One region of the Bradyrhizobium sp. sBnM-33 genome, then DNA from elsewhere that is predicted to be linked to it. Evidence: riboswitches for the same ligand, from Rfam matches in the RefSeq annotation. Region 1 holds a riboswitch; the other holds the start of a gene.
The links. A riboswitch is a leader RNA that binds a small molecule or an ion and turns the genes downstream of it on or off. The one in region 1 is predicted to bind S-adenosylmethionine.
Positions count from the first base shown of each region.

Region 2: linked by a shared signal. The riboswitch ahead of RX328_RS39300 (homoserine O-acetyltransferase MetX) and the one ahead of RX328_RS06545 (hypothetical protein) in region 1 are both predicted to bind S-adenosylmethionine.

Region 1 covers NZ_CP136624.1:1,383,746-1,388,710, forward strand. Annotated here, with positions in the region: gene RX328_RS06535 (hypothetical protein) at 1-149, shown strand, start outside; gene RX328_RS06540 (hypothetical protein) at 264-818, shown strand; SAM-I-IV-variant riboswitch at 1,156-1,260, shown strand; gene RX328_RS06545 (hypothetical protein) at 1,729-2,034, shown strand; gene RX328_RS06550 (hsp70 family protein) at 3,537-4,965, opposite strand, start outside.
Region 2 covers NZ_CP136624.1:8,375,718-8,380,682, forward strand. Annotated here, with positions in the region: gene RX328_RS39290 (alpha/beta fold hydrolase) at 1-122, shown strand, start outside; gene metW (methionine biosynthesis protein MetW) at 576-1,244, opposite strand; gene RX328_RS39300 (homoserine O-acetyltransferase MetX) at 1,298-2,554, opposite strand; SAM riboswitch at 2,637-2,716, opposite strand; gene RX328_RS39305 (chorismate mutase) at 2,901-3,749, shown strand; gene hisC (histidinol-phosphate transaminase) at 3,778-4,875, shown strand; gene RX328_RS39315 (prephenate/arogenate dehydrogenase family protein) at 4,884-4,965, shown strand, end outside.

The DNA of each region.
Region 1 (4,965 bases):
GGTGCCTTGTCGAATACGAAGATGACAGCAGCGATGCTCCCTTTCCGGTTTGTAGGCCAGATGAGCGTCGCTTCGTCAACGAATTCATCGGCGAGGTTCAACGTTTCATTGAGTTCCTGTTGTCCTGCGAGGGATTCCGAATCCAATGATAAGTCACGTGCTTTCAGAGAATTTGGGTCCCTGTTGGAGCGGAGTAATCGCCGGTAGCGCGACCGCACGAGCGTCTCTCAGGGTTGTATTGGAAACGAGGAGTCAGAAGTGAAATGGCAACAATAGCTCAAGCAGCGGCTCACCTTTGCTGCTCGCGAGCCCAATTTGACCAGTACCTGGCTGAGGGCGTGGTCACGCGGCAGCCTAGTGGCAAATACGATCTCGATGAGGTGCGCCGCGAGGCATTTGCCCACCTGCGCTCTGTCGCCGCTGGTCGGGGTGGTGCCGCCGGTGACAAGCTCACGGCGGAGCGCGCTGCTTTAACGGCTGCGAAACGTCGGCGCGAGGAACGCCAGGATGAACTCGAATCCGGTCAGGTTGTGCGACTCGCGGTCGTCCGGCGCTACCTTGAACAGATGCTCGTGGGGATGCGTAATCGATTGCTCAACTTGCCCGGCGAGACCGCCTACATGCTCGCAATGCGTCCGCAGGCCGAATGCTTCGAGATTCTGGACGATAGTGTTCGCGCCGCCCTCGAGGAGATTGCCGATCCCGCCGGCGCTGCCGCACGCGCCGCTGCTGCCGGCGTCGAGAGCAAGAATGGTGAACCCAATAGGAGAGACGACAATGATAGCGAAAAAGAGGATGCCACAGACGCTGCTGAGTGACGAGGTCCCCGGCTTTCGGATTGGCCCGACTGGCGAAGTAGAAATTTTGACCGAGGCCGAGGTCGAGGCACTGGTCTGGCCCGCCGTCCGCGAAGCGATGCATAGAGCGGGCTGGCCGAGGCCAAAACGGACGCTGCACTGATGACACCTTTTGGTTCACGGACCGGCTGCACGTTGTCGATCTCACCGATGATGTGCGCTTTCTTGTACCTGAACAGAGCCGTCACGCATGCTCCCGGTCCATTCCCCGGTTCGACCCGAAGACAGTGTCAAATTCCCGCTTGATAACTCCGGGTCAAACCAGCTCTGGAAAACGATATCAGAGCCTGCTATACTGACACTGCATCCAGAGAAGGGGCCACACCCTCGCCAACCTGCCGAATCCGGGCAAGGTGGTTTCCCGCAAGGGAGATGCGGCCATTCGGCAACGAAACGGGTCGCGCGAATGTCAGTCCTCCTCGGGATCCGAAGGAGGGATTTTTATGCCTACACGTAAGTTCAAGACCCCCGCGACCGGTTCGAGTGAGCTAACTTCGGCTGGCATTCCTTGGTCCGAGGTGCCTGAATCCCCGTGTCCCTATACCGAATGGCTGGATGGGCGCCACGGCCCGGCGAAGGACGCGCTGCCGTCCGTTGATCAGTTTCCTATCCCCGAAGCACTTTTAGCTCTTCCTATTCTGCATGCTGACCGTCCACGCGGATCAAAGCCAATGGCCGATGTTCATGGCGCAAGGCAACGACTGGCTGGTTGCCGCCCTGGAGCTTGGTTGGTCAGTCCGTTCACCGGCTGGCGGTGGGCCAAATGGCCTCATGGAGAAGTTGGCTGGCTTTCGGCCGATACGGTGCTGCCTGACGCCCTCCGCGTGCGATCACGCAACGATGTTCAGTAGGCGTAGCCTAGAGAGCGGTGATGCCCAATTCTGACAGCCGGGAACTGACACGCAGAAGCATCTTAGTTGGTGCGACCGCTTCATTGATTTGCAGGCCAGCCATTGTGCGGGCCGCAAGCTTGATGCCGATCCAGCAACTGATTCTCTCGACCGTTTCAATCAATCCAGAAAAGCCCTCGTTGGGCTTTATCGGCACCTGGCGGATTCACTTCATGAGGCAAGCCTTGAGGAGAGGCTGGGAAGGCCGTGACTCCCAGACGTTCGGTGGAACTTCTGAAGCTGCCGCTCGATGCTATGTCATGTGGATGACCGCACAGGGATTGTGAAAAGCCGGAGGGATGGCCCACGTAATTCTATGGGCGACGGCACCGGCGGACGACGTCGGAATCCGCTTCGCATTTTCGAAGCCGCGTTTGCCGACGCTGCCAAAAGAACTTTGTATAGTACTCTTAAAGGCTGCCCATCGGTTGGGGCATCGTGTTTGGGCGACGCGAATGTAGTGCGCGCGAAAGGCGTGTCCCTTCCCGGATTATTTCGTGGGGGCGGCAGGAGTTTGTGATCGAGCAGGAACTGTAGCGCCTTGCGGAAGGCGTCCTCGGTATCGATTGTCTTTGCGAATCCAGCTTGGCGCAGCTTGACGGTGCTCACGAATGCCCGAGGTCCTTCCAGGGCGCGTAGGCGAATGCGAAGTCCGTATGCTGGTCTCCTTGGCCGACAAGCTCCCGCAGGCTCCGTGAACGAAGTCCGTACTTCGTGACGGATCCGGTCCCAGAGATCCGGATTTTCCTTTTGGGTAGGCTGCCACGCTCGTTGGCATGTCCGGCCCCGTTTCGACACCAAGGAGTCTGGCCATGGCTGGCCACACCTTCCGCCACTCGAACACGTCGCCGTAGGTGATATTGAACGAACTAGGCAGCTCCGGCTTGGATTTCTCAGCCGCTCAGGCTCAAAATCTGAAGGTCATAGGTTCAAATCCTATCCCCGCAACCAGAAAGAGCCGCCAAGTCAAAGGCTTGGCGGCTTTTCTTTTGATTGGGAATTCCTGAAACTGACCGTATCTTTCGTTCGAATCGCTCTCGCTCCGCCATCGACCAGGGCAGTCTGCCTTCGAGCTCGGTCGACCAGCCCCAAAATCCCAACAAACTGAGACCTTTTGGGTGACGGACCGTACTAGAGATTACCGAAGAGGCGGCAATTTGCGGCTGGAGATGACATTTTTCTCCAAAGCTTCGTACTTCGTCATTTCAGTACAGTTCTGAAAACCAAAGGGCGAGCGCAATAACTTGCGCTGCAGTTTGCTCAGGGTTCGAATCCTTCTCCGACGAGCAAGAGTAACAGCCTCTCTAACTTTCAGCAGCCCCGACCGGGAATGTCCGCTATCGGCGGGATAGTGTTGAAAAAGTCTTTTTGGGGGTCACGAACGGAAATTTCTAGAGCCGCTGATGCGTTTCGCGCGCGGCGATATGAGGGGACCACATCGTTTCACACAAAAACGACCACAGAGCATCGTATCGGCGCTACGGAGTATTGCTGTGGCGGAGTCGGCTAAAAATCAAATTTTGCGAGATTTCGGCGTCGTTCGATTTTCGACTTTTGCAACACTATCGGCGGAAGCGCGGAAAACATTTGCTCGTATTGAGATCACTCAGTTTGACCCGAAGCCGAACCATCGCAACAAACACGGGATGTCCGATATGCGGCGCGTCAAACTAGTAGAAACATTAACCTACGTTAAACCGCTGCGGCGGCGACAGTGCTTGCGACTTCATTACGCTTCTCGGCGGCGCGGCGGCCGCATGGCCGCTAGCGGCACGGGCCTCGCGCATGTCTATTCGATCAGGATCAGACCGGGAGGGAGTGAATCGTCGTATAGACTGGCCCAGTCGGATCGTCCGATCGGAACGAACCCTTTGATTTTTGCGGTCTGCAGCGCAGGGACGCCGGATTTCTCCAGCTTGCTGGCAATCAAACCGCGCAAAGGCATGGGCAAATCCAAGCTCCGATCGTCGACGACGCGCGCGGCCCGGAGGAACAGAATCTGCAGGTCGAGCAACTCCGGCGTAGTCCAATCAAAGCGCTGGAAAGCCTGATACGCGTGCTCGACGAGATCGGGCGAGACGACAGTCTCCGGCCCTGCGTAGAGCGGAGTTCGGTTGAGCAGGAGCCCGAGCGCCGCAAGATAGGGAGCGCAGTGCCGCTTGGCCCGTGCAAGCGTCACCGCGATGTCGCAAAAGCAACGCACCAGTTCCGCCTTGGTGTCGTGGTGGATCAGTTCCAGGGATCCAGCCAGGCGCACGAGTTCGTCGGACGCCCTGCCGCTGCGGATCCTGTCGATCTCTCCGGCCATAAGCCTGGTCTGGCGTTCGCGCGTGAGCCCGCCCGCCACCCGGCGCCAGAGGATGTATTCCTGGCTCTTGATGCGCCGACCGGGAAAACACGGGCCATCATGGTGCAGCCGCCACAGGGCATCGATACGAAGGTCGTCCCGGACAACGCCGAAGCCCGGGCGCAGCAGGAATCCAGCCATGATGAGCCATGCCTCTTCGTGGTCCGCCGAACGTCGTCTGTCGTCCCGCCGCTCCTCGAGCGCAGGCCAAAGGGCGCGCAGCAGGGGCCCGTTCCATTCACTTCTGGCAGACGCGAGGATGCGCTCCATACCCTTGAGGATCGTGGCAGCAGTAATCTTGTTCTTTTTGCTGTTATTGGCAGGCTGGGTGAACACGATCCCGATCTGCCTGCGTGCCGTTTCCAGCGCGTCCGCTGAAGCGTTCGGTTCAATCGGAGCGTTTGCCTCCCGCGCCCGCCCGACACCGGGCGCGCCCGCGACGCCTTGGACATGCTCGCGCATGTTGAATTCCAGCGGCCAGGACTGCTGGACGGCGGGGTCGGCGCTGACGCACGAGATGTGGAGCAGCCCCAGTGCGTTCATCCGCGCCGTCAGACCGACGGGCAACATCCCGCCCGGTTCCGGACCGGATAGCTCAGCCGTCCTGACGATGGTCTGGAGCGGGGGCAACGGGTGAAATTCGCCTTCGGACCAGGAAACGATGTCTCCGGCCTGGCTGACGCTCTTCCGGGTTGAGGAATAAGCCTGGAAGCGCACTAGCTGATCGGTGCGGAGCTTAAGCCCAAGATCAGCGATCTCAAAAAGCTGCGACGGCCCTGCACCCTGAGGAAGAACGCATATGAGGGGCGGACGCACTGTCTGGCGATCCGTTGCCTGTATCCCCTCCACTTCGAGAAAGATCGCAGCGGCG
Region 2 (4,965 bases), 2.2 Mb from region 1:
ACGTGCTCAATCTGGAAGAGCCGGCGCTGTTCAACGAGATGGTCGAGCGGTTCATCGCGCTGGTGGAAGCCGGGCGATGGCCGGCGCGGGACCCGAGGTCGATGGTGGCAGCGATGGTCTAAGCGCAGCGCAAGTGCGCTCCCTCTCCCGCTTGCGTGGAAGGAAGCGCAGCGTGCCCACCTCACGTCGCGTCACGCTGCTGCAAGTTGCGCCTCGGCGTGGCAAGCACATGTGAGGGACGCGCCGGCGGAAGGTTCCCTCTCCCCTTGCGGGAGAGGGTTAGGGAGAGGGGTGCCGCTTGCTCCGTCGTTGGACGGCAAAGATGGCTTCTGCGAAGACCTTCTCTCGCGTCGCGAGCCGTGTTGCGCGAGTTCACCGTTCTCTTCCGCTGGAGCCCTGGGCTTACCCCTCTCCCCAACCCTCCCCCGCGAGGGCGGAGGGAGCCCTGACAGCGTGCTTACCTTACGTCCCATTACGGCTGCCCCGTCATTGCGAGCGAAGCGAAGCAATCCATGCCTCGACTCGGGGATAGATGGATTGCTTCGTCGCTTCGCTCCTCGCAATGACGGTGGTGGCTATCTCCCCTTCCCGCCCCTACTCAGCAAAAACACCCCCTGCTCGCCGAACATATTCCAGACCCACCAGGGCAGGTTCAGCGGCACCGGGCGGCCGTAGAGATCGAGCGCCACCGCGCGCTCCATCTTGACGTTGATCTCGTCGCAGAGCTGCACGAAGTCCTTGATGGTGCAGAAATGGATGTTCGGCGTGTCGTACCAGGTCGCCGGCAGGTTCTCCGTGCGCGGCATGTGGCCGCCGACGAGCAGTTGCAGCCGCATCTTCCAGAAGCCGAAATTCGGGAACGATACGATCGCGCGCCGGCCGATGCGCAGCAGGTTTTCCAGGACCGGCTTCGGCTGTCGCGTCGCCTGCAGCGTCTGCGACAGGATGACGTAATCGAAAGCATCGTCCGGATAATTGACGAGGTCGGTGTCGGCATCGCCCTGCACCACCGCGAGCCCCTTGGCGACGCAGCGGTTGACGCCCTCGCGCGACAGCTCGATGCCGCGGCCATCGATGCCGCGGCTCTCCAGGAGTTGCAGCAACTCGCCATCGCCGCAGCCGACGTCGAGCACTTTTGAGCCGGCCGGAATCATTTCTGCGACGAGGAGATGATCGGTGCGATACTTGCCCGTGCGATCGGGAGCGATCCCGCCGAGCGGCAACGCTTGTTCCTGAAGGGCCATATCAGCCACCTCTAGAGCTTTTCCGTTCCGATGTAGTCGGAACGGAAAATGCTCTACCTTTCTTGTTTTGACGCGTTTTCTTCACGCGAACCGGTATCCACTTCGCTTGAAAACGCTTTGCTCTCAAGGCCGCGCGCCTTGCCCGCGGATTCCAGAAAGGCGCGAGAAATGTCGAAGAACTCGGGCACGTCGAGCAGGAAGGCATCGTGGCCGCGGTCGGTCTCGATCTCGGCGAACGACACCCGCGCGCTCGACGCGTTCAGCGCGTGCACCAGCGCCCGCGATTCCGAGGTCGGAAACAGCCAGTCGGACGTGAACGACACTACGCAGAAGCGGGTCTTGATGCCGCGAAATGCTTCCGCCAGCACGCCGTCATGGTCGGCGGCGATATCGAAATAGTCCATCGCCCGCGTCAGATAGAGATAGCTGTTGGCATCGAAGCGCTCGACGAACGACGAGCCCTGATAGCGCAGATAGCTTTCGACTTGGAAATCCGCGTCGAACGAAAACGTCGGCAGTTCGCGGTCCTGCATCCGCCGCCCGAACTTGCGATGCAGCGCGGCATCGGAGAGATAGGTGATGTGCCCTGCCATCCGCGCGACCGCCAGTCCGCGATGCGGATGCGTGCTGCGTTCGAAATAGCGCCCATGGTGCCAGTCCGGATCGGCCATCACGGCCTGCCGGCCGAGTTCGTGAAACGCAATGTTTTGCGCCGAATGGCGCGTTGAGCAGGCGACCGGCAGCGCGGAAAACACTCGTTCCGGATAGGCTGCCGTCCATTGCAGCACCTGCATGCCGCCCATCGATCCGCCGATCACGCACAACAATGTTTCGATGCCCAGCCGGTCGAGCAGCATGGCCTGCGCGCGGACCATGTCGGGGATCGTGATGATCGGAAAATCCAGTCCCCACGCCTTACCGGTCGCGGGATTCGTCGAGGCCGGACCGGTCGATCCCATGCAGCCGCCGATCACGTTCGAACAGATGATGAAATATCTGTCGGTGTCGAGCGGACGGCCTGGACCGACCATGATTTCCCACCAGCCGGCCTTGCCAGTCAGAGGATGCACGTTGGCGACATGCTGATCCAGCGTTAGCGCGTGGCAGATCAGGATCGCGTTGGAGCGGTCGGCGTTCAGTTCGCCATAGGTCTGGTATGCGATCTGGAATGGCGCGAGATCGATGCCGCAATCGAGCTTCAAGGGCTGCTCGAAGCCGAATTTGACCACCGGCGAAGTCGGATGGTCGGCCTCGTGGGCGCGATCCTCGCTGTGAATCGACGGACTGGATACCGACTGCAATTGTGTCATCCCGACCTTCCTCCTCGCGGAGGTCTTTACAGACAGAAATCAGGCCGTAAAAAACCCGGCCTGAACGAAAGGTTCGGCCGGGATCAATCTGTCCCCGGCCTGTTTAGCGAGTTGTTTAACGTGGCTGCAAGCCGGCCGGCTCAAATGACCACGGAATGGAACAAAGCTAGTCCGAAGCAGGTCCCCCGTCAAGGCAGCCGCATGGTTAACCGGGCTCGCAGACCTCATGGTGAGGAGGTGCCCTTGCGCCATCTCGAACCATGAGGGAGAACGGGCTTCATCCTTCGAGACGCGGCGCATGCGCCGCTCCTCAGGATGAGGTAAAGCTCTCATCAGGTTACGCCCAATGTCCAAGGCTCCCCCGGCTCCGCCCTCGCTGCAGGAATTGCGCAAGGAGATCGACGCGATCGACGAGCAGGTCCATCGCCTGCTGATGGCGCGCGGCGATATCATCGACCGGCTGATCCAGGTGAAGCAGACCCAGGAAGTGGGGTCGGCATTCCGGCCCGCGCGCGAGGCCAGCATGATGCGCAGCCTGGTCGAGCGTCATCGCGGCATGCTGCCGCTCGATACCATCGAGAGCATCTGGCGCGTCATCATCTCGACCTTCACTTACGTCCAGGCGCCGTTCTCGGTGCATGCAGACGTCTCGGTCGGCGAGCCCGCGATGCGGGATTCGGCGCGGTTTCACTTCGGCTTCGTCGTGCCCTATGTCGGCCATTTCAGCGCGCAGGCCGCAGTCGAGGCGGTGGCGAAATCGAAGGGCGATCTGGCGCTGGTCTCGGCGGTCTCGAGCCGCACGGGGTGGTGGAGTGCGCTGGAAGCCGATGGCGCGCCAAAAATCATTGCGCGGCTGCCGTTCCTCGAACGCGCCGATCATCCGGCCGCGCTGCCGGTATTCGTGATCTCGCGCGTCGCTGATGATGCCATGGTGACGGAGGTGCAGATGTGGAGCGTGCGCGTCGCCGGCTGGAACGCCGATATCGCCCGAGCGCTGGCGCCGCTCGCCGAAATCGTCGCCGTGCCCGATACCGCTTTCGATGGCGCGGCGCTTCTGGTGTCGGATGCCGGCACCGGGTTCGAAAAGATCAAGACCGCCCTGATCCAGGCCGGCGCCTCGGTGCGCTCGTCGGCTCTCGTCGGCAGCCACGCAACGCGCTATACGGTGCCCCCGAACGGGTCGGCGAAGCCTTAAAACGCCGCCCGAAATTCCGGAGTTGAAGATGAACCGCCCCGTGCCGAATCCCGGCATTCTCGATATTGCGCCCTACACGCCCGGCAAGACGCCGGTGCCGGAGCTGGGCCGCAAAGTGTTCAAGCTGTCGGCCAACGAGACCCCGTTCGGGCCGTCGCCGAAGGCGATCGAAGTCTACAAGGACGTGGCGGCGCACCTGGAGGACTATCCGGAAGGAACTTCGCGGGTGCTGCGCGAAGCGATCGGCCGCGCCTACGGGCTCGATCCCAGCCGCATCATCTGCGGCGCCGGCTCGGACGAAATCCTCAACCTTTTGGCGCATACCTATCTCAGCCAGGGCGATGAGGCGATCTCGACCGCCCACGGCTTCCTGGTCTATCCGATCGCGACGATGGCGAACGGCGCCAAGAACGTTGTCGCGCCCGAGACCAATTTTACCGCCGACGTCGACGCCATTCTCGCGCGCGTGACGCCGCGCACGAAACTGGTGTGGCTCGCCAACCCAAACAACCCGACCGGCACCTACGTGCCGTTCGACGAGGTCAAGCGGCTGCGCGCCGGATTGCCGTCGAACGTGCTGCTGGTGCTCGACGCTGCGTACTCCGACTACGTGTCGCGCAACGACTACGAGCTCGGCCTGGAGCTGGTGGCCACCACCGAAAACACCGTGATGACGCATACCTTCTCCAAGATTCACGGGTTGGCAGCTCTGCGGATCGGTTGGATGTTTGGCCCGGCGCACATCGTCGATGCCGTCAACCGCATCCGAGGTCCCTTCAACGTCTCGACGCCGGCGATGCTGGCGGCGGTCGCCGCGATCGAGGACACCGCGCATGTCCAGAAGTCGAAGGCGTTCACCGAAGAATGGCGCAACTGGCTGACAGAGGAAATCGGCAAACTCGGACTGAAGGTGACGCCGAGCGTCGCCAATTTCGTGCTGATTCACTTCCCAACCGAGAAGGGCAGGACCTCGGCCGACGCGGACGCGTTCCTGACCAAACGTGGCCTGGTGCTGCGGGCACTCAACAATTACGGCCTGCCGCATGCATTACGCATGACCATCGGCACCGAGGAGGCCAACCGCCTCGTCGTCGACGCCTTGCGCGACTTCATGGCGGCCAAGTGAGCAGCCAAGTGAGCGCGGTACCGATCTTCCGACGCGTCGCGCTGATCGGCTTCGGCCTGATCGGCGGCTCGATCGCGCGTGCGGTGCGGG